Regions from separate parts of the Intestinibacillus sp. Marseille-P6563 genome, predicted to be linked through region 1. Evidence: riboswitches for the same ligand, from Rfam matches in the RefSeq annotation. Region 1 holds a riboswitch; the other holds the start of a gene.
What was found. Region 1 has a riboswitch for cobalamin ahead of EFB11_RS04830 (DUF2284 domain-containing protein). Riboswitches for the same ligand answer to the same signal wherever they lie in the genome.
Positions count from the first base shown of each region.

Region 2: another riboswitch for cobalamin. It lies ahead of EFB11_RS01185 (energy-coupling factor ABC transporter permease); the one in region 1 lies ahead of EFB11_RS04830 (DUF2284 domain-containing protein).

Region 1 covers NZ_UWOD01000001.1:913,234-924,703, reverse strand. The annotation lists gene EFB11_RS04855 (MATE family efflux transporter) at 1-559, shown strand, start outside; tRNA gene EFB11_RS04850 (tRNA-Gly) at 600-673, opposite strand; gene EFB11_RS04845 (MgtC/SapB family protein) at 795-1,487, shown strand; gene EFB11_RS04840 (dipicolinate synthase subunit B) at 1,538-2,122, opposite strand; gene dpsA (dipicolinate synthase subunit DpsA) at 2,119-2,994, opposite strand; gene EFB11_RS04830 (DUF2284 domain-containing protein) at 3,104-3,649, opposite strand; cobalamin riboswitch at 3,917-4,107, opposite strand; gene EFB11_RS04825 (cupin domain-containing protein) at 4,206-4,643, opposite strand; gene EFB11_RS04820 (ethanolamine utilization protein EutH) at 4,665-5,855, opposite strand; gene EFB11_RS04815 (BMC domain-containing protein) at 5,891-6,430, opposite strand; gene EFB11_RS04810 (4Fe-4S dicluster domain-containing protein) at 6,434-7,792, opposite strand; gene EFB11_RS04805 (EutN/CcmL family microcompartment protein) at 7,808-8,092, opposite strand; gene EFB11_RS04800 (hypothetical protein) at 8,108-8,830, opposite strand; gene eutJ (ethanolamine utilization protein EutJ) at 8,863-9,684, opposite strand; gene EFB11_RS04790 (PduL/EutD family phosphate acyltransferase) at 9,711-10,322, opposite strand; gene EFB11_RS04785 (ATP-binding protein) at 10,333-11,118, opposite strand; gene EFB11_RS04780 (BMC domain-containing protein) at 11,148-11,432, opposite strand; gene EFB11_RS04775 (BMC domain-containing protein) at 11,463-11,470, opposite strand, start outside.
Region 2 covers NZ_UWOD01000001.1:238,171-249,640, reverse strand. The annotation lists gene yihA (ribosome biogenesis GTP-binding protein YihA/YsxC) at 1-555, shown strand, start outside; gene EFB11_RS01220 (hypothetical protein) at 634-1,029, shown strand; gene EFB11_RS01215 (SCP2 sterol-binding domain-containing protein) at 1,137-1,460, shown strand; gene EFB11_RS01210 (L-lactate dehydrogenase) at 1,498-2,442, opposite strand; gene EFB11_RS01205 (S-layer homology domain-containing protein) at 2,650-4,020, shown strand; gene zupT (zinc transporter ZupT) at 4,069-4,854, opposite strand; gene cbiQ (cobalt ECF transporter T component CbiQ) at 5,034-5,825, shown strand; gene EFB11_RS01190 (energy-coupling factor ABC transporter ATP-binding protein) at 5,838-6,665, shown strand; cobalamin riboswitch at 6,786-6,973, shown strand; gene EFB11_RS01185 (energy-coupling factor ABC transporter permease) at 7,120-7,860, shown strand; gene EFB11_RS01180 (energy-coupling factor ABC transporter substrate-binding protein) at 7,864-8,193, shown strand; gene cbiD (cobalt-precorrin-5B (C(1))-methyltransferase CbiD) at 8,255-9,382, shown strand; gene cobI (precorrin-2 C(20)-methyltransferase) at 9,379-10,071, shown strand; gene cobM (precorrin-4 C(11)-methyltransferase) at 10,068-10,823, shown strand; gene EFB11_RS01160 (cobalt-precorrin 5A hydrolase) at 10,820-11,470, shown strand, end outside.

The sequences.
Region 1 (11,470 bases):
ACTGTCGGTGTATGGTGCGCTGATGAAGGTGTATCAGATTGCGCATGCGATGTTTGTCGGTGTTTCTTCGGCAACACAGCCAATCAATGGGTATAACTTCGGTGCAAAATGCTATGACCGGGTGCGCAAGACCTATCGCATGGCTTCGATGATCGCCCTGATGATATCGGTTGGATGGTTTGCCATCTATCAAATTTTCCCGCGGGTGATCGGTATGCTGTTTGTAGCTGATAATGCGGTGTATCTGGACGCATGTGCCTATATTTTCCGGCTGTATATGTTGGGATTCTTTGTATATGGCTTACATATGACAACTTCGTCGTTCTTCCAGAGTATTGGTCAGCCGGTCAAGGCGCTGACCCTGCCGCTGGTGCGCCAAGCTGTGGTACTCATCCCGCTGTCGCTGATTCTGTCGGCACAGTTTGGGCTGGCTGGCGCATTGTTGGCCGTTCCAGTTGCAGACGGAGTGTCCTTCCTGCTTTCTCTGCTGTTCATCAAGCATGAATTTCATAAGTGGCGTCAGGCTGGATGGTTACAGATCAAAGAGTCCGCTGGATGATAAAAGAAAAAAACGCATGCGATTTGCATGCGTTTTTTTTTGGAGCGGATGATGGGAATCGAACCCACATAGCCAGCTTGGGAAGCTGGAGTTTTGCCACTAAACTACACCCGCAGAACTTGTTTAAGTATAGTCGATTTTGACAGGTTTGTCAAGGTATTTTTTGGATTTGCGGGAAGCGCTTGACCCTTTGCCAATCCTGTGATACCCTGAAACAAAGTGGGAGGCGAGACCGATGCAAATGGAGATTGCCGATATTTTTTTACGATTGTTGTGTGCCATGGTGGTTGGATTTGTGATTGGTGCCGGCCGCGAGCGAATCCATCGGCCAGCCGGTATGCGCACCCATATGGTCGTGGCAGTTGGGGCCTGTGTGGTGATGATTACCGGCCAGCTGCTGTTTTTGCAGTCCGGAGAATATGGTGCATGGAGTACGCCTGACCGTATGGCGGCGCAGGTCATCTCCGGCATCGGCTTTCTGGGGGCTGGCACCATCATTCGGGAAGGCCTGACGATCAAGGGATTGACCACCGCCGCAAGCCTGTGGTCGGTGGCCTGTCTGGGTCTGGCGGCCGGTGCAGGGTTTTATGCGTTGACCTTGGGTGGTACGGTGGCCATCACGATCACGTTATCGCTCATCCGGCCCTGGCAGGAAAAACGGTTTTTCCAGTCAAGCAATACCAAAATGCTCCTGTCGATCGACTGTATCCTGGTCGATGAAGTTCTGCACCGGATGGAAGGAATGCTTCGTCAGGCACAAGGAGAAATGCGGCATCTGGAGGTCGAATCCAAAGAAGGAATGCGCTTTTTGATTCATGCCTCCCTGCATTTTGAAAATGCAGCGACCGAAGGACAGCTTTTGTCCCGATGGCTGCATGAGTTTCAGGCGATCGATGACACAGTGAAACTACATATCACGATTTTGTAAAAGTCCAAACACCAGTTGGCCACCTTCCGGAAAGGAGGGTGGCCATTTTTTTATGAGGTGAGCAGCAAAGGCTGCTGTTGTTCCCCGCGCAGGGCGGATGCAATGGTGGATGGGATTTGGCTCATATCTGCGACCAGCGAGCGCGGTTTGGTATAGGGGGCATCCTGTCCGAAGGGGACAAAATAATAATGTCGGCGGTTGAGTAGGGTGCCCAGATTGAACGCCGAACCGGATAAGCCATCGTTGGTGGAAACCGCGAGGACGACCGGACGGTCCCGGCGCAGATGGCTCTTGACCGCCATGGTGACTGGGGTATCAATGATCGAATGGGCCAGTTTGGCCAGCGTATTGCCCGTGCAGGGCGCAACGACCAGCACATCGAGCAGCCCTTTGGGACCGATGGGCTCTGCCTGCTGGATGGTTTGCACAATGGGGTTGCCGGTCAGTTCGGTCAGCCGGTTTTGCAGGTCTTGGGCCGTACCAAACCGGGTATCCATCGAGGCCGCATGGTCGGATAAAATGGGGGTGATGACATATTCCCCGGATTGTACCATGGCTTCCAGCACATCGAGCGCCTTGGCAAAGGTACAAAACGAACCGGTCATGGCAAAGCCGACGCGGATGGGATGGTTCATAATAGGCCCTCCTCCTGTAAGATCGTATAGACCGTATCCCGGATGGCACAGGCAGCCGAAACCGGCGCGACCTTGCCGGGTAGCGACAAAGCCCAGATCGCGTGCCGGCCGATTTGGCTGGCCGCGTTGAAATCCACACCGCCCGGCTTGGATGCCAGATCGATAATCAGGCAATCGGGTGGGAGTTCCGCCAGTTCGGCCATACCGAGCACCCGTGCCGGCACGGTGTTGACCACCAGGTCAAAGCCGGACAGATGCCCAGCCAGAGCGCCCGTATGCAGGCAGCCATGTCCGGCTGCTTCAATGCGTGCAAAATCCTTGGCCGAACGGGCAGAAACGGTCACATGCGCATGCAGCGCCTGCAATTTCTGGGCCAGCATACTGCCGATGCGCCCATTGCCGATGACCAGCACATGCGACCCATGCAGGGTGATGGGCAGTTCTTCCATGGCAAGCTGCAACGCCCCTTCGCAGGTGGGGACTGCATTGCGGATAGCCAGCTCCTCACGGGCCAGATAGTCGATCAGATGCAGGTCGTTTTGTTCGGCCCGTGCCCGCAGGGCCGGGGAGACCGCACCCGCCAGCACCAGTTTGCCCGCTGGAATGGCATCCAAAATGGTTTGCATATGATACGATGTATTGGAAAGCGGCGCGTTGAGCAGCCCTTCCTCGCGTTCGGCCGGCATGGGCAGGATAATCGCCTGCGCCTCTTTTACCCCAAAATCAGGCGCTCCCAGGCGGATTCCAGCATCAAATGGATGCCGTTCCAGCGCCGAAACCGTGACTGTATGGCCGTCTGCGCACAAAAGCTGCGCCAAAAACGCTTGCCGCATGTCGCCGCCAAGAATGGCCAGCGACGTGCTTTTTTTCATACTGCATCGCCTCCTTCAACGTCATGCTATGCCGGGATGGGTCCATGGGTGAGACCTTTCGAAAAAAGGGCATGGGTCGGTGTCAAAAACCGATCCATGCCTTGATTGATCAGGGGACCAGCAGCGCCCCCAATGCTACATGATAGGCGGGCAGCTTGCCGGAGCTCCATTGGAGCGGAAAACCAAGCTGCTCGTCCGCCAGACGGCTCAGGTCGATGCGGAAAGCCGAAAAGGAATACCGCATCCGCTCGGGCCAAATGCAGGTGCAGCCGCTGGGACGCATGCAATGGGCGCAGCGCTCGCAGCGTCCGGCGGCAATCGACCGCGCGCCGGGAAACAGCTTTTCGAGCGCCAGCTGGGTTTCGAGCAGCGCCCGTTTGGCAAGGCCGTAAGTTTGATCCTGTACGGCCTGGACATCGCGCCAGCGATGTGCCAGCTCGGTATAGGTGACTTGTACGCCCAATAGATAGATGTCCGTATATCCGGCGAAAAAAGCGGGCGTATCGGGGACACCGGGCGGACAGGACCATACCTTGCCGTAGAAGGGACAGCCATTGCAGCTTTGCGCGAATTTTTCCGGGCGGTAATATTGCTTAAGAAACGCATCGACCGCCATGCGGCGCACCGCGGTCTGGGTGGTACATAAATCTGTCATGATGAGTCCTCTCTTGCCGCAAACGGGCGGGGCAGAACACCCCGCCCGCTCATGCCGCGGCCAATCCACTTGGCGTCCCGCCTGCATCGGCAGGCGCCAGCTTCGAATGCAGAGATGCGTGGGCCGGATATTCCTCTATCCGGGCATACTCTGTGCGTAAAAGAAAAATCAGGCGCACAGAAACAAAAAAGCTGTACCGAAAAAGCAGGTACAGCAAACAAACCGCCGGGCGGTGGATGTGCACCCTTTCAGGACCGGAAAGGTTTTTACGTGCGTTATATCCAGGCAGGTCTTCTGACTCAGGCCTCCAAGCGCAGTCCGCCGTCTTCCCGGAACCATCCAGTGACTTTGTGGCGGCCTGCTCGGCCAATACAGCAACGGCATTGTGTGGGATTCACACCCAGCTTCCCTTTTGAGTTTCCCGCAGCCGGGGAAACACCTGGATACCGATTGGATTTATGGTCAGTATAGCATTCCAAGGGCACCCTGTCAAGCACAGGCCGGGGCGCCGAGCCGGGGGATGAACCCCGGCTCGCACCCAGCCCGCTTTGCCGGTTTATCCGAGTTCCTGCCAGTTGGCGGGATAGACGAAATAAGCATATCGGGCAAAACTGGGGGTCTGGAAATGGATGTGGCTACCTTGGGGGATGTAAATGATATCGCCCGGGCCGCCTTTGATGACCCGTCCGTCGATCTCGATCTCCAATTCGCCTTCGATGACCATATCGTATTCGTCATACGTCAGAGTCCATTCAAAACTGGTGTGATCCAGTTCCATGATCCCGGCACCCATGCGGGGTGCTTCTTCTAAGGTGACCAGATCCTTTAAGCGGACGCCATCCTGTTCGAACGGTTCACACTTGACCGTGGAAGTCCGGATGCCGATGATGCCGCTGGGATCGATATGCTTTTCAAAACCACACGACGGCTGTGCCATGGTTTCGCGGATCACTTTTTCTACGATCTCACGGATCAAAGCTTCACTTACATTCATAAGCACACAATCCCTTTCTTCTTACTTGTTTGCGCTTTCGATCTTGCTGAGCAGCTTGGGAGCGAGTGCATTGGCCACGATCAGTGCCGTGATACCAGCAACCAGCTTGCCAACGATAACCGGGAAGATCATATCCTGGTTGTTGCCAGCGGTAAAGCCCAGATGGTCGCCGAATACGAAAGCAGCCGATACAGCAAATGCAACGTTCAGCAGCTTGCCCTTGGGGTTCATCTGATCCATGATGTTGAACATCGCGATGTTGTTGGCCAGGTTGGCGACCAGACCAGCCGAACCCTTATCGTTCATGCCGAATGCAGCACCGATCTTGTTGAGTGCACCGCCGAAGGTTTTGGTGATCCACTTGACCATGGGGAACGCACCGATCAGGACGATACCAATCTGGCCGCAGGTGAGCAGACCGGAATTGAGCGGCGTCAGGCCGGTTTCCGGATCGACCGTGGACATCACGTCGAACAACGGGAACATGATACCCGTGATCTGCTGGAAGACGGCGATGGCGGTAAAGATCGTGATGACGATGGTAACGCCGGTGCCGAATACGTTAAAGCCGCGGATCATAGCCGACGGGGCAAACCACAGGCCGATGACGATCAGGGCTGCGATGATGATAACCGGAACCAGGTTGATGAGAATCGTGCCAATAGACAGCTTATAGGGCGTCATATTCATGACCAGGCCGCCAGCGATACAGCCGAGCGGGATGGTGATCATACCAGCCAGAACGCCGGCGCCCAGATACGAGCGGTCCTCTTTCTTGATGATGCCCAGTGCAACCGGGATGGTAAATACGATCGTCGGGCCCATCATGGTGCCCAGGATGAGGCCGGCAAAGTTACCGATTGCCTCATTGCTGGCCAGTTCCATAGCCAGCGGATAGCCGCCCATATCACAGGCGAGCAGGGTGGTAGCAAACATGGACGCATCCGCGCCAATGGCAGTATAGATGGGCTTCAGGATCGGCCCTAAAATCTCCGCCAGAACGGGAGCCGCTGCAACAACACCGGCCATGGACAGCGCCAGCGGGCCAATGGCGTTGAAGCCTTCTTCAAATTGTTCGCCGTAACCATATTTATTGCCCAGGATCTTGTCGATCGCACCGACGACCATAAAGATCATCATGATCATCATAATGACCGAGTTGATCGAAATGTTGCTGACCCAAGCCTGTACGCTTTCGGTGAATACACTCATGTGTGACCCTCCTTTTTTCTGTTATCTCGCCCCTTTTACAGCAGCGTGTCGAATAGCTTGCGATCCGGACGCGGGATGACTGTGGTTTCGACCAGCAGTTCCGCATCCTTTCGTGCCGCTTCCACGGCCGCCCGGACGGCGCCGACATCGCCGGTCAGGGTGACAAACCCCTTGCCGCCGATGGCGTAGCCGGTACGGACTTCGATCAGTGTGATATTCGCAGCCTTTGCCGCCACATCGGCCGCCACGATCGCCGAGGCGATGGAATAAAACTCCAACACGCCCACCGCGCCGCGGGTCTCGACCTGGTTGGTCATGCTGATGGCCGGGATGAGCTGCTCATGTACATTGGGAAGCATCAGCGTATCGACGACCAGTTCGCCGCCGCGTTTGCGGCCTTCCTCCATGGCCGCGCGCACGTCGCCGGTCTCCCCGCCGATGATGATCATATACTTGCCCGGGCAAACAGTGGAGGAGCGCAGCAGCGCGACCTGTGCCGCTTTGACCATGTAATCACAGGTTTCGATGCCGCGGGCAATGCTGCTCAGTTCAATCATGCCAATTGCAGTTGCCACCGTTTAACCCTCCTTTTGGCGGGAGATTCGTGCTCCAGCCGCTGTGATTTCGGTAATCACGCCGGAAATGCCAGCGTGGATGTTGGCGGAAAGCCCATTTTCCGCCGCTTGCGCGATTTTTTGTCCCTTTTCCACCCGGTCACCCACCTGACAGATGGGTTCGGCCGGTTTGCCGATGTGCTGGGAGAAGGGGACAAAAATCGTATCGGGCTCAAGTTCCTGGCAGGTGTGGGCGTGCAGGCCGCTGTATGCAGCCAGCCCCAGCCGGGCGATCAGCCGCTCGGTCGGGATGCGCCGCAGCGCCAGTTCACGCAGCGCTTCAGGTGCCATATTGCGCGGTACTTGGATACCCCGTTCCCGCAGTGCGCCCTTCATGTACTCGTTGACCTTGCGCGGGGAAAGCCCCATCGGGCAGGCGAACATCTCGCACACGCCGCACGAGCAGCAGTTGGCCGCGTCGCCGAAGGCATGCAGGAATTCGGCTTCCGATTCCAGGCTTTTCTCCCGGTACAGGTTGCGCATGACCAGATGCGGGCGGATTTGATGCCCGATCAGATAGCGCGGGCACAGGTCGGTACACATCCGGCACTGGATGCAGGCCGCCCGGGCCTGGGCGCGGATGCGCTCGAGCGGGCGGGCCGACCGCTCGATGAGGTAATGCTCACGCGGCAGCACCAGGATATTGCCCGTGGTCTTGGTGACCACGGCCTGGGCAATGGCCTGCGGGTCGGATACCACCTTGCCCATCATCGGCCCGCCCAGGATGATGGCATAATCGGAAATGCGGGGATGGGCGGCCGCAATGCAATCGGTCACCGCCGTGCCAATGGGCACATGCAGCATGATGGGTTCGGCCACTTCGCCCACCACCGAGAGATATTTGGAACTGACCGCCGTGCCCTCGATCAAGGCGTCGTAAATGCCCAGCAGGGTGCCGACATTGTCGACCACGGCGCCCACGTCGAGCGGCAGCCCGCGTTCGGGTACGGTTTTGCCGGTGACCAGCTGCACCATGGTCTGTTCATCGCCCGCGGGGTAGAAGGTATCCATCTCGCACAGCTCGATGGGCACACCCGCCTGGGTGATGGCCGCGCGCAGGGCTGCGATCTCGTCCCGGTATTTGCGCTTGAGCGCAATGACAATATGGGACGCTTCCAGATGGGCCGCTACGGCCGCCGCTGCCGCCACGATGCGGTCTGCATAGGTGCGGCATAAGTATTTGTCGGTTTCGATCAAAGGCTCACATTCGGCCGCATTGACGATAAACCATTCGGCCTTGGCCTTGAGTTTTACATGCGTGGGAAAGCCCGCACCGCCTGCACCGACGATTCCGGCGTCTTTCACCGCCTCCAGCAAATTCATCCATCGTTCACCACCTTATTGCAGCGCATCGGGATGCAATTCCTGGTCGTCCACAATCCCGACGACCGTGGCATCGACCGGCACGCTCATATCCCCAGCCGCGCTGCGCGCCGAGCTGCCGGCAACAATCAACACGGTTTCGCCCACTCCGGCGCCGATAGTATCGGCGGCCACGATGGGGGTACGGTCACACGAACCGTCCAAAATGTTGATGGGCTGCACGATCAGCAGCTTATAGCTTCTGAGCTTTTCGTCTTTTCGGGTCGACCAGATATTGCCGATCACCTTTGCAACTTTCATGTCAATTCCACCTGTTCATTCGTCCCGCACGAGCGAAACCTTTCTTGCCTGCGCGTATTCCTTGGCCAGATCGGTCAAAATGGCGCGTTTGCCGATGTGGATGACCGAAACATCCTTGTCATAGACCGCGCTGAGATCGCGTTCGGTGATGACGCGCTTTTCAATCTTCACTTCCCGACCGGGCGCCGCGCAGGGCGCTGCGGCACAGGGGGCCGGACTGGCCGCCGGTTCGCAGGCCGCGGCCTCATCGCACAGAATCGCGTCCTCCAGCTCGGCCAGCGGGCAGATCGCCACGCCCGCCTGCTGAAGCAGTGCAAGCTGCTTTTCCAGGACCGCATAATACGCGGGCGGCGCCGTTTCGGCGTACCGGTACAGTTCGACCATTTCCTTGAGGACAAAGATTTTTTTGCCGGTCAGGATGGCTTTTTGCGCCAGACGGGTGAAAGGCGTATCGCATACGCCGCCCGCCAGCCGGGCCAGCGCTTCATTGGTCAGGCCAAAGAGGATGACCGCTTCATAGGATGCCATGTCGCAGTCGTAGTCTTTGAGCAAGGCGCATTCGGTCTGGTAATAGCTCAAAAGCCGTTCGCTTTCCAGCATGTCGTGGCAGATGCTGCCGTGTTCTTCGGTCAGGATGAGCAGCTTGGGCTTGCCGACGTCGGAACCACAGGACTCCTGCTGCGCGATCTTGGCAGATACCCGCGCAACGATCTCATCCACCAACGCATCGAAATTCATAGGTTCCCCTCCTTTCCCATGGTTTTCGGGGATCAAACCTTACAGTTCATCGCAATTCCAGCCGGGGTGACCAGGAAGGGATCGGCCGGTTTGATGGTCCGGATGCCGGTCTCCTTTTCAAAGATGGTCTCGATGCCGGTCAGGCAACAGGTGCCGCCGCACAGGTAAAGGGTATCGACTTGGCTTTTGTCCACATACCGATTGACGATGGAGGCCATTTTTTCGAGTACGGCCTTGACCACCGGCAAAATTTCCCGATGGCGGGTATAATCCTGCTTGATCTGTTCGGCCTCGTCAAAGGGGATGTGGTAGTTACCGGCCAACACCAACGTTACATGGGTGCCGCCCGTGGGCTCATCCTCGATTTGGATGACCTTGCCGTCCTTTAAGATGGCCAGACCAGTCGTGCCGCCGCCAATGTCGACCACCACGCCGTCGTCGATCTGATAGATGGAATTGGCCGCCGTCGGTTCGTCGAGGACGTTGGTGACTTCAAATCCCGCGCCTTCGGCCACATACTGGTGGGTACGCACACTCGATTCGGTACCGGCCGGCATGGCGATGGCGCAGTTGATGAGTTCTTCGCCGCCCAACCGTTCTTCCAGTTTGGCCTTGAGTTCGCGCACAATGCGCAGCGCACCCGAATAATCGACGACCACACCGTCGCGCAGCACGCTCGCCGCCTGCTTTTCACAGGCGATCGGGTTGTCCTCCTCATCGAGCACGACCAGCACGATGTAGGCCGTGCCCAGATCCAGGCCCACTTTGAGCTTGCTCCCCACCGGACGGAAGGTTTGGGTTTCCGAATCCTTGACACGCTGCATATAGGCGTTTACACGCTCGAGATCCATCATAGTCTCACCCTTTGCTGAAATTGCTGTTACTTGATAATCTTACCCAGCGTAAAACCGCTGACCAGTGCCGCGTTGGCCTCATCGAAATCGATGTGCATGCGGCAGCTGAATTTTTCACTCACGCGGATGATGACATCCCGGAAGGTGACCGGCCGGTCGCTGAACACCTCGACCGCGACGCGCTGTTTGTCGGTCACGCCCATGATCTGCGCCACTTCGGGCGTAAGATGGACGTGGTTATGCGCGATGATGACGCCTTCGTCGATGGTCAGCGAGCCGCACGGACCTTCGATCGTAATAGAGCCCGACCCGGCCACGTCGCCCGATTCGCGCACCGGCGCTTTGACGCCCAGTTCTACGCAGTCGCTTTTGGACAGCTCGACCTGGGTGGCCGGACGGATGGGGCCTAAGATCGCGGTGCGCTCCTTGCGGCCCTTAGGGCCGATGAGGGTCACCCGTTCCTCGGACAGGAACTGTCCGGGCTGGGAGAGCGGACGCTTGGGGGTCAGTTCGGCGCCTTTGCCGAACAGGACTTCCAGATGTTCGCGCGTGAGATGGACATGGCGGGCCGAAACTTCGACTTCCACCAAGCCAGCGCGGGAGATGGCGCTGAGCACAGCCTGAATGATCTGTTCCATAACATCCCCCTTACTTCTTGCCGTACAGGCCTGCCAGATACATGCACATCATGATGTGCACGGCGCTGGACAGGCGGTTGAGTTCTTCGATGATGTCCGCGCGGGTGCATTTTTTGCCGTCGCGGAATGCCTGATTGGCGGCCACCTCGGTTTCCCGAATCTGGGTGCGCAGCTGGTTGAGCAGCGCATAAGCCTTGCCCATGGTGTAGTCGGGCAGCAGCATCTGCTTGATGTGGAAGAACCGCATGGGGTCGTGCGACCGCTCGCGCAGTTCGGCGTGTGTCAGGCCGATGATGATTTCGTTTTTGAATTCCTCATCCAGCACATCGCAGCGCATCATTTCGCGCAGCACGGTCAGAATATCGCCCAGATCGTCGATGATCTTTTCATTGCCGCTGCTCTCGGCGAGTTCGGCCTGGATGAGCACGATCTGCGCCTGCAAACTGTCCAGCTTGCCGCGGAACAGGATGCGCGGATGGCTCTTGGGCACGAGCACATTGCCGTAGAGATGGGTCATATGCTCGGGCTTTTCCAGATAGAAGGCGCCGGTCTCGTAATCGACGAATTTGGGCTGCGGCGCCACAGGTGCCGCTGGGTCCGCCGCAGGCGTTGGGGGCGCCTCAGCCGCAGGTGCGGCGGGCGGCGGATCCTTGGAGATCTTGATTTTGCGCTGCTGCAAATATTCCCGGGCGGCCGGCGAGAGGATCTTTCCCTCGGGGATATAATAGGTTTCCGGCTCGGCGCCGCGCAGTTCGTTGCGCAAAACCGCTTCTGTAATGACCTTCAAACAATTCACCCCCTGTTCAGGTCGCTAGGCCGGGTGGGTTACCCCTGCAGCGTCGGGAGGATGAATTCGACCTCGTTGTGCGGACGCGGGATGACATGGACCGAAATCAGTTCGCCTACACGCTCAGCAGCTGCCGCGCCTGCGTCCGTTGCGGCCTTGACCGCGCCGACGTCGCCGCGAACCATCACGGTGACCAGACCGCCGCCGACATGGACCTTGCCGATCAGGGTGACGTTGGCTGCCTTGACCATGGCGTCAGCCGCTTCGACCGAAGCGACCAGACCTTTGGTTTCGATCATACCCAGTGCTTGTACTAATGCCATATTGGTTGCTCCTTTCGGTAAAGCCCGGACTTAGCCGA
Region 2 (11,470 bases), 680 kb from region 1:
GCCGATTTCCCACACGATGGCCTGCCGCAGATCGTTTTTGCCGGAAAGTCCAATGTCGGGAAATCCTCCACCATCAATAAGCTGCTTGGCCGCAAAAATTTTGCCCGGGTGGGCAATCAACCGGGTAAAACGATTCACATCAACTTTTTCCAGATCGATGAGAAGGCCTATTTTGTGGACCTGCCCGGCTATGGTTATGCAAAGGTTTCCAAAGCCGAACGCGACCGCTGGGGCAAGCTGATGGATCTGTATTTTGCGTCCGATTTGATTACTTTGGGCATTCAGATCGTGGACATGCGGCACAAGCCGACGCAGGATGATCAGACCATGGCACATTGGTTCCTCAGTACGGGGATGCCATTTTTGGTGATTGCCAACAAGCTCGACAAGGTGAAAAAGAGCGAGCGAGAGGGCAATTTGGCCGTGATTCGGGAAACATTACGCCTGCCCGAAGATGTGCCGGTGATCGCCTTTTCTGCGGAAAAGGGGGACGGCCGGGAGACTGTTCTGGAGATTATCCAGGCAGCCGCATGCCCCGCAGAGCCGGAAGAATAACCGAAAAGCCCCGTATGCCGGGGCTTTTCTCACAGGGGATTGGGGAAGGGAAATACTAACAGAACGGAGAATGCTTCTATGTTTGATTTTATGCGGCGGCTGATGTATGGCCGCTATGGCAACGACAGTTTGAACCAATTCCTGATGATTGCCGGTCTGTTTTTGGCGGCACTGTGGAGCTTTGTGCGCATAGATGGTTTGGCGATTGGGATTGTAGTCCTTTTGTTTCTGTGCTATTTCCGCATGTTTTCCCGCAATATTGCGCAGCGGCAAAAGGAAAATCAGAAGTTTTTATCCCTGTGGCTGCCAGCGAAGAAACAGATCGAAGGGGCTTGGCTGCGGTTCAAAGACCGCAAAACCCATCGGTATTTCAAATGCAAATGCTGCAAAACCTACCTGCGCGTACCGCGGGGAAAGGGGAAAATTAACATTAAATGTCCTAAATGTGGAAATCAATTTGTGAAAAAGACCTGATTTAGTATCGTTTCGTGCTTTTTCTACCAAATGTGCTTGCAATTCTTACCTTTTTATTAGATAATAGTTAAAGCTAAGACATTTTGGATAGAGGAGCGAAGAAAGCAATGACTGTTGAGCAATTGATTGGCAAAGTGTACAACCGGTTAAAGGACCGCGACTTTTCGGGAACACAGGACAAGCTGGCCATTCAGGTCAATTTGACGGGCAAAATCACCGGTGTGTTCTACATCGAAGTGCTGGGCGGCGTCCTTTCGGTAATGCCCTATGAATATCTGGATCGTGATGCAGCAATCTCTTTGACCATGACCAATTTTGACCGGATCTTGTCGGGAAAACTCAATCCGCAAGTTGCGTTTGCCGAAGGCAAACTCAAAGTGGAAGGCAACATTGATAAGGTCCTGCTGCTGGCAGAACTGCTGAAGAATTAAAAAATGCTCCATCCCAAACGCAGGATGGAGCATTTTTTTATAGGCCGATTTCGTCGAGCAAGGCGCGCATTTTTTGCGCCGAGGATTGTAGCTGTGCCGTTTCATCCGGGCTGAGCGGAACGTCCAACACGTTTTGGACACCGTCCCGTCCGACGACGCAGGGGAGCCCCAGGCAAAGGTCGGAAATGCCGTAGTGCCCGGACACCATGCTGGATACCGGCAACACCGAGTGTTCGTTTCGCACGATGGCTTCGGCAATGCGACGCACAGCAAGGCCGATGCCGTAGTAGGTGGCGCCTTTGCCGTCAATGATGGAGTAAGCCGCGTCGCGCACTGAAATATAGATTTTGTGCAGCGCTTCGTGCGAGGGGTCCTTGCCGCAGATGCGGCAGTAGTCATCCAGATCGACGCCGGAAATGTTGGCCGAGGACCAGACCGCCAGCTCGCTGTCGCCATGTTCGCCAATGATGAACGCATGCACATTACGGCTGTCGACTTGCAGGTATTGTCCCAGCAGGTGTTTGAGGCGGGCGGTGTCCAAAACGGTACCCGAGCCGATGACACGGCCAGCCGGCAGACCGGATAATTTTTGGGCCATATAGGTCAGCAGATCGACCGGGTTGGAAACGATCAGCAAGATGGCTTCCTGGTTGACGGGCATAATCTGCTCGATGATGGTCTGCATGATGACACGGTTTCGGCCCAGTAGTTCGATGCGGGTTTCGCCCGGCTTCTGGTTGGCACCGGCTGCGATAACAATGAGACCACATTCAGCCAGGTCTTTGTAATCGCCGGCACGAACGATACACGGCTGGGTAAACGCAATGCCGTGGCTGATGTCGGCTGCTTCTCCTTCGGCTTTTTTCTGGTTTGCATCCAGCAGCACGATCTCGGAAAACAGGCCGCTGGTGGCCAGGGTGAAGGCAGAAGTTGCCCCTACAAAACCAACGCCGATCACGGCGCACTTACGAAGATTGGTCATAAAATTTCGTCCTTTCTGAAAATACGATTGTAAAATTTGCAACAAAATAAGAGGGAAAAGGTTAGCAATTTGGAGATTTGCGCAAAAAATCATACGTTTGTAAGCAGACTGTTTATAGTTTGTGAAGAATAAAAAATTTTATGAATTTTTGATACAAAAATCAAAAGGTATGATATAATGTGTACAAACCTAAAGGAGGAATTGACGATGAAAAAAACATGCAAGCTGTTGCTTCTGGGCACAGCTCTGGCAACGACCATGACCATTTCGGCCGCTGCTGCAAACTTCACCCATTGTGCAGATTCGCTGCATGCAATGGATCTTTTCAGCGGCACGGAAAATGGATATGAGCTCGACCGGGCTCCGACCCGTGCAGAAGCAGCGGTTATGCTGGTTCGTCTGCTGGGCGGGGAAAAGGATGCAACGGCAAATACTTATGAAACTCCGTTTACCGATGTGCCCACTTGGGCAGCTCCGTATGTCGGCTGGCTGTATCACAACAACCTGACGGCTGGTGCAACCGAAACCACCTATGACACCGAAGGCGCTTGCACCGCACAGATGTATGCGACCTTCCTGATGCGCTCCCTCGGCTACACCGATACGGGCGACAATGCAGATTTCTCGTACAGCAATTCGTTGACCTTCGCAAAGGAAAAGGGCGTTGTCGATGATTTCAACTGCGATCCGGAAAACTTCCTGCGCGATGATGTGGTAGCGATGAGCTACACGGCGCTGGCAACTCAGCCCAAGGATGGCAAGAACGATACCCTGCTCGATCAGCTCGTTGCCAGCGGTGCGGTTGACGCAACCAAGGCAAAGTCCACCCAGGATACCTTCAAGGCATACAATGAGTATACCGAACTGTCCAAGAAGATGGCAGACGTGACCGACATGGCTATGAACATGAAGATGAGCATGGACATGAAGCTCAACGATGCAAACCTGGCCAAGGCCGACATGGATATGAACGTGCAGGCTAACATGGACATGGAAAACCTGGACAACAGCAAGCTGGCCATGAAGGGCAAGATTACCATGAATCTGGATGAATCTCTGGTAGAAGAAGGCCAGCAGGCACAGCAGACCATGGATATGGAAGCTTACTTCACCAATGGCGCTTACTACGTCAAGTCGGGTGATCAGAAGATCAAGACCGAAATGAGCGTACAGGACATGATGGACGGCATGGGTCTGTCGGAAATGGTGAATACCGTAGAGCCGATCTCGCTGTTTAAGAGCATTGCTAAGAATTCGGATGGCAGCTACAAGATCGAATATGCTGCATCCAGCATGAACGACATGATTGCAAACATTCTGACTTCGGCAGGCATGACGGCGGATATGGGTTCGATGACCTTTGATAACGTTGCCATCACCGTAACTCCGGAGAATGGTCAGCTCAAGTCCATGGCTGCGGATATGGATTGCTCGGTCAATGTTATGGATCAGAAGATCGATATGGCGATTACTCTGAATTATGACATCACTGCAACCGGCAGCTCGGTAAAGGTAACGCTCCCCAGCGATCTGGATACCTATACGGATATGATCGGTGGCACAAACACCCCGGCATAATGTAGGATGAAAATAGGGTATGCCCTGTGGCATGCCCTATTTTTTTGTCTAAAACAGCAGCAGACTGATTGCCATGACGGCCATACCGGCGATAAATCCATAGATCGATAAATGGTGCTCTCCATATTCGCGCGCGGCGGGAAGCAATTCATCAATCGAAATAAAGACCATGATGCCAGCCACTCCGGCAAACAGCAAGCCAAAGACCGTGTCACTCATCAACGGCCGCAGCACCAGCCAGCCGATCAGAGCACCGGCAGGCTCGGCAAAGCCCGAGCAAAAGGAATAGAGAAATGCTTTTTTCTTGGAACCGGTCGCCTGATAGATGGGGACCGATACGGCAATGCCTTCCGGGATGTTATGAATGGCGATGGCAACGACAATCGGAATGGCGATCTCGGGCTCCTGCAAGGCCGAAACAAAGGTCGCCAGACCTTCGGGGAAATTGTGCAGGGCAATGGCCAGCGCTGTAAAGACACCCATCCGCATCAATTTTTGTGGCTGTGGTTCGGATTCGATGAGTTTTACTTCATGCGGGTTTTCATAGGAAGGGATGCAGCGGTCGACAATGGCGATCAGAGCAATTCCTCCAAAAAACGCAAGAACAGTAGCCCAGCTGCCAGGACGGGCGCCCAAAGCGGTGGAAAGCGTTGTCTGTGCCTGCGCGAAAATCTCGACCATGGATACATAGACCATGACACCAGCCGAAAAACCCAGACTGACTGATAAAAACCTCTTATTGGTCTGCCGGGCCAGAAAGGCAATGGCGCTGCCGATGCCGGTGCTGAGGCCCGCAATCAAAGTCAATGTAAATGCAAAAAGGGTATGTTGCATAGGAACCTCCTTTGATGTTAACTATTGCTAACTAACATGAGTATAACATGCTCTTGTGTATCTGTCAAATAAAAATACACAAGAAAATGTGGGGCGGACTTCACGCAGTCCAAGTGCGGATTGACGAAATTCCAGGAAGTTTGTATAATAGATTTTAATTATGGACAGGGGGGAACGCGATGAAAACCGGCCACCGGCACGCGGGCGTGCGATCGATCGATTATTTTGCATATGCATCCCGTTTAAACGGTTGGAATGCCGGTTTTAAAGTGCTGTTTTCCTGTGTGACGCTGGTTTTTTGCATTGCAGCCAATGATCCATGGCTGGCGGTGTTCCTGTTCGCGGCCATGGGCTTCCTGACCGTTGGTATGGGAGGATTGCCGCTGCGTGATTATGGAGCACTATTGAGCATTCCCGCAGCTTTTTTGCTGCTCAGCGGTTTGACGCTGGCCTGCAATGTGTCCTGGACCCCGCAAGGGGACTTTTGTCTGTCGCTGCACTGGTTTTATCTATACATCAATCGAGCAGATGCCTGGGAGGCGCTGCGGTTGCTGGTCAAGGCCTTTGGTGCGGTCAGCGCGATGTATTTTATGACCTTGACCACGCCAGCCTGTGAGATCGTCGGAGTGTTGCGAAAAATCCATACGCCGAAACTGGTGATCGAGCTGATGTATCTCATCTACCGCTTCATTTTCATTTTGCTGGATGTACAGGGGCGCATGCGGGCAGCTGCCGAATCCCGGCTGGGTTATCGGGATTTGCGGACATCTCTGCGTTCGTTTGGCGGAATCGCAGGCAATCTACTCGTTTTGTCTATGCGCAAGGCAAATACCTATTACGATGCCATGGTATCCCGGTGTTATACGGGGGAGATGCGGTTTTTGGAGCCGGAAAAGCCGGTCACAACTCGGCAGTGGCTGTGTGCTGGTCTGGTATGGATGATAGGGCTTGCGATTTGGTGGTTGCTGTAAAAGGAGAAAAACATGGAACAACCAATTTTATCCGTCCAGGGCTTGGAATACGCCTATGAAGAAGGCAAGCATGCTCTGGAGCATATTTCTTTGGATGTGTATGCCGGGGAGAAGATCGCGGTGCTTGGTACCAACGGTGCCGGGAAATCGACCTTCTTTTTGTGCCTGAATGGGGTGCTCGAGCCCCATGCGGGCGAAATCCGTCTGCACGGAACAGCGATCGATGCGCGCTCGCGCAATGCGCTGCGGGAGCATGTGGGCGTGGTGTTTCAAAATGCAGACGACCAGATCATCGCTTCCACGGTGCTGGCCGAGATTTCCTTTGGGCCAATGAATTTGCGGCTGCCCAAGCAGGAGGTCGAGCGTCGGGTAGAGCATGCGATTGCTACCATGGATTTGGAGGCCTTCCGTAACCGGCCGCCACATTACATGAGCGGCGGCGAAAAAAAGCGGGTGAGCATTGCCGACATTATCGCCATGGAATCCGAAGTGATTTTATTTGACGAACCGGCTGCCTCGCTCGACCCTGCCGGGGCAGAGATGCTGGAACAGGTGCTTGAAAGCCTGTCGCGGGCCGGAAAAACGCTGCTCATTTCCACGCACGATATGGATTTTGCTTTCCGCTGGGCTTCCCGCATTGTGGTATTTTGCAACGGAAAGATTATTGCTGACGGCAGCCCGCTGGCGGTGTTTGAAAATCAAGAGATCATCGAACGAGCCAATTTGCGGCAGCCAACCATGCTGGAGGTTTTTTCCCGGCTGCGGGCGCATGGGCTGGTGCCTGCGCAGGCCGATTGTCCGCGCATCCCACAGGATCTGGATGTGCTTTTGGACTCGTAAGCAGAATTTTGGACGATTGTATCAATTTTAGCACAAGAATGCGAAATGCCTTGTAGCATATTGACAAGTTTTCGCATTTCGATTACAATAAAGATGTTTCTTCCAGGTGCAAGCAATCGATGCTTGCCGGATCTTGAAGGTACTTGCGCACATGCCGCAGGTGAAAAGGGAAAGGAGTGCAAATCTCCTACGGTCCCGCCGCTGTAATGGAAGAGTTTGGCGCATTGTGTGTCACTGGGTTTCTCTGGGAAGGCCGCGCCGGACGATGAAGCCTGAGTCAGAAAACCTGCCTTTAAGAGTAGAAATGCATACGGTTACGAGCGATGACCGGTGTGCAAAGGCAGTTTCTGACGGTGGAGGGCCGAAAAACCAGCAGGAACATGCCTAGGTGCCGGTTTTGGGTGAGTGGGAATCATCCAGAAACGGCATTTTTTATTGGGAAAGGACAGAAACAATGAAAAAGAAAATGATCGGTTTTGCTGCTGCGGCCGCGCTTACTGCCGGCCTGATTCCAGCGGCGGGTGCCATGCACATCATGGAAGGATACCTTCCAGTGAAAATGTGTATTCTGTGGGGGGCGATTTCCCTACCGTTCCTCATCGCCGGATTCTTCTCGATTCAAAAATCATTGCATCGGGATCATCGGGCGATTACACTCCTTGCGATGTCGGGCGCCTTTATCTTTGTCATCTCCTCGCTGAAGATCCCGTCGGTCACCGCGTCGTGCTCACACATGACCGGTACCGGTCTGGGCGCTATTCTATTTGGCCCGGCGGCCGTATCCATCCTGGGTATTATCGTCCTGCTGTTCCAGGCCATCCTGCTCGCGCATGGTGGACTGACCAGCCTGGGGGCGAATACCTTCTCGATGGCGATTGCCGGCCCGCTGGTCGCGTTCGGCATTTATAAACTGTGCCAGAAGCTGCGTATCAACCGTATGGTGGGCATCTTCCTGGCTGCCGCTGTCGGCGACCTGTTTACCTATTGTGTGACCAGTTTGCAGCTGGCGCTCGCTCATCCGTCGCCCGAAGGCGGCATTGGACTGGCGGCAATCAAATTCCTCGGTGTTTTTGCACCGACGCAGGTGCCGCTGGCCATTTTGGAGGGCATCTTAACGGTCGTCATCATGATCGCTTTGGAATCCTACGCACGCCCCGAACTGCGTGCGGTCGGTTATGCGGAGGAGGTCAAGTAAGCGATGACAAAATCGAATAAGAAAAAAGTGATTGTGCTGCTCATCATTGCGGTGCTGCTCATCGTCGTTCCGGTAATCGCTCTGCCGGGCGCGACCTTTGGTGGTTCGGATGATGCAGGCAGTGTGATGGTCGAAGAAGTGACCGGCCAGGCCTATGAGCCTTGGTATACACCGGTTTTGGAACAATTTTTGGGTGGAGAACTTCCCGGTGAGCTGGAAAGCCTGCTGTTTTGCGTGCAGACCGGCATCGGTGTTGGGATCATCGCGTTTTTCCTGGGCCGCTGGGTGGAACGCAAAAAACACGACCGGGACAACGACCACAAAGATCAATGATACGGAAAGCAGAGCGGTCCCTCCTCGCTCTGCTTTTTTGTTGGGATAGGAGCGAAACGATATGGAGTTGGCTTATAAGAACGGCAAACAATTGCGCCGGGGCTATACGACCGGTTCGTGTGCCGCAGCTGCTGCACAGGCCGCCGCGATGCTGCTGCTAACAGGGGAAGCGCCGGCAAAGGTACTGTTGCGTACCCCGAGCGGGACCGATTTACATCTGACCCCGGAGCAAGTGCATTGGGAGGGAGCGAGCGCTGTCTGTGCCATTCGCAAGGACAGCGGCGATGACCCGGATGTGACCAACGGCATTCGTATTTTTGCCGCGGTGGCGCAGATGGAAAGCGGCATTGCGATTGAAGGCGGCAAAGGAGTCGGCCGGGTGACCCGGCCAGGGCTGGCCTGTCCGGTGGGGGAAGCAGCCATCAATCCCGGACCGCGGGAGCAGATTACCGCAGCCGTCCGGCAGGCGGCGCTGGGCTGTGGCTACCGCGGTGGACTGCGGATTGTCATTTCTGCCGAAAATGGGGAAGAGATTGCCAAACAGACCTACAACAGCCATTTGGGCGTGCAGGGTGGCATCTCCATTCTTGGAACCAGCGGCATTGTAGAGCCGATGAGCGAACAGGCGCTGATGGATACCACCCATTTGGAACTCGACAGCGTGTTCACCACCGGTCAGCGCATTGCATTTTTGTGTCCCGGCAATTACGGCGCCGATTTTGCGCGCGACCATCTGGGACTGGATTTGGAACGGGCGGTCAAGTGCTCCAATTTCATCGGGAATGCGCTTGACTATGCGGTGTTCAAGGGATTTCCCGACATTCTGCTGGTCGGTCACGCTGGAAAACTGGTCAAGCTGGCAGCCGGTGTGATGAATACTCATTCGTCGGTGGCCGACGGACGGCAGGAGGTCTTTACCGCGCATGCGGCCTTGTGCGGCGCGCCGGTCGATACGCTTGAGGCGCTGATGGATTCGGTCACGGTAGATGCCTGCATTGACCTGCTGGATGCAGTTGGCCTGCGGGAAGCCGTGCTGGCTCGTATCGGGCAGGCGATCGAAACGCGGCTGGCTGTCCGGCTGCGTGGGCGTGCCCGAATCGAATATTTGATGTTTACCAACCAATACGGCGTACTGGCTCAATCGGCTGGTGCGGCGGCATTCTGTCAAAGATTACAGGAGTACACATGAAACAGGGAATTTTATACGGTGTCGGCGTTGGGCCGGGCGACCCGGAATTGATGACGCGCAAGGCGGTCCGCATTTTGGAGACCTGCGATGTGATCGCAGCGCCCCAGTCGGAGGGCAACGACAAAACCGCTATGGCCATTGCGGCCGAATTTGTACAGGACAAACCGGTGGTCTACTTCGATATGCCCATGACGCGCGACAAGGTCAAAATGGCGCAAAGCCACGACCACGCGGCGGACGAAATTTGCCGTCTGCTGGACGAAGGCAAGATGGTAGCCTTTCTGACGCTGGGCGACCCGACCATCTATTCGACCTATTGGTATGTTCACAAACGGGTGCTCGCGCGCGGATATGATGCGCGGCTGGTACCCGGTGTGCCGTCGTTCTGCGCGGCGGCCGCTGCGGTGGGCACAGCCTTGGTCGAGGGCAGCGAAATGCTGCATATCGTGCCCGCTTCCCACCAAAGCACCGATGAAGGACTGGCCCTGCCGGGTACTAAAGTGTTGATGAAGGCCGGCCGGTCGATTTTGGATGTGCGCGAAAAACTGCGCGCAGACGGCAAGCTGCAACAGGCCGCGCTGGTCGAGCGCGCCACCATGGAAGGCGAGCGGGTCGTACGCGACTTGGACGAGCTGACCGACCCGACCGGATATTTTTCCATCATCATCGTCAAGGAGGGGCAGGCATGATTTATTTTGTGGGCGCCGGTTCAGGCGCACCCGATCTCATCACGGTACGCGGCGCCAAGCTGCTGGAACAGGCGGATGTGATCGTTTATGCCGGTTCGCTGGTCAATCCGGCCCTGCTGGAATACAAAAAAGAGGGCTGCACGGTCTACAACAGTGCGACCATGACGCTGGAAGAGGTCATGGACGTCATGATTCCGGCAGCCCGCGCGGGAAAGCTGATCGTGCGGCTGCATACGGGTGACCCCTGCGTCTATGGCGCGCACCGCGAGCAGATGGACGTGCTTGACCGCGAAGGGCTGGACTACGAAGTCGTGCCCGGAGTTTCTTCCTTCTGTGGCGCCGCGGCAGCGCTCAAAGCCGAATATACGCTGCCGGACGTTTCCCAGACGGTCATTTTGACCCGTATGGAAGGGCGCACCCCCGTGCCGCCCAAGGAAAAGATCGAACTGTTGGCCGCTCACGGCGCGACGATGGTGATTTTCCTGTCCGCCGGACAGTTGGAAAAGCTTTCGGAACGGCTGATTGAAGGCGGCTATACCGCCGATACCCCGGCAGCAATTGTCTATAAAGCCACCTGGCCGGAGGAAAAGGTCGTGCGCACGACGGTTGGCGGACTCGCGCAGGCTGCCCGCGCAGAGGGCATCACCAAAACGGCTCTCATCACGGTCGGCGGCTTCCTGGGCGACGTGTATGAGCGTTCCAAGCTGTATGATCCGACCTTTACGACCGAATTCCGCGAGGCGTCCCGATGATCTGGGGCAAGGTGGTGTCGTTTACCGACCGGGGCGCTGCTGTCGGGCAGCGCATCGCGGTGCTGTTGCCGGATGACAAAATCGAGTGCTATGCCCGCGGGGTAGATGTGTCGCTCAAAGGCACCAAACTTTCCCGTATGGTGCAACAAGCCATGGTTGATTGCAGCCTGCTGATTTTCGTGGGGGCAACCGGCATCGCCGTGCGCTCGATTGCGCCGTATTTGCAGGGCAAGGCCTATGACCCGGCGGTATTGGTCGTGGATGAAAATGCGCGGTTTGTAATTTCGCTGGTGTCCGGCCACTTAGGCGGCGCCAACGCCTTGGCCGAGCGGCTGGCGGACGGACTGGGCGCGCAGGCGGTCGTCACAACGGCGACCGATGGCCGCGGCATCTTCGCGGTCGATACTTGGGCGAGGGAGCACGGCTGCGCGGTGCTCGACCCAAAGAACATTCAGTATGTTTCGGCGGCGCTGCTGCGAGGCGACACGGTCGGCTGCAAGACTGCTTTTGCCGTGCGCGGTTCTGTGCCGCGATACATTGCGCTCAACCGCGACCGCTGCGAGAGCGGCTTTACGGTCGATTTCAGCGGAGAAGAACACCCATTTGCACATACGCTGCATCTGGTGCCCCGCATCGTGCATGTCGGC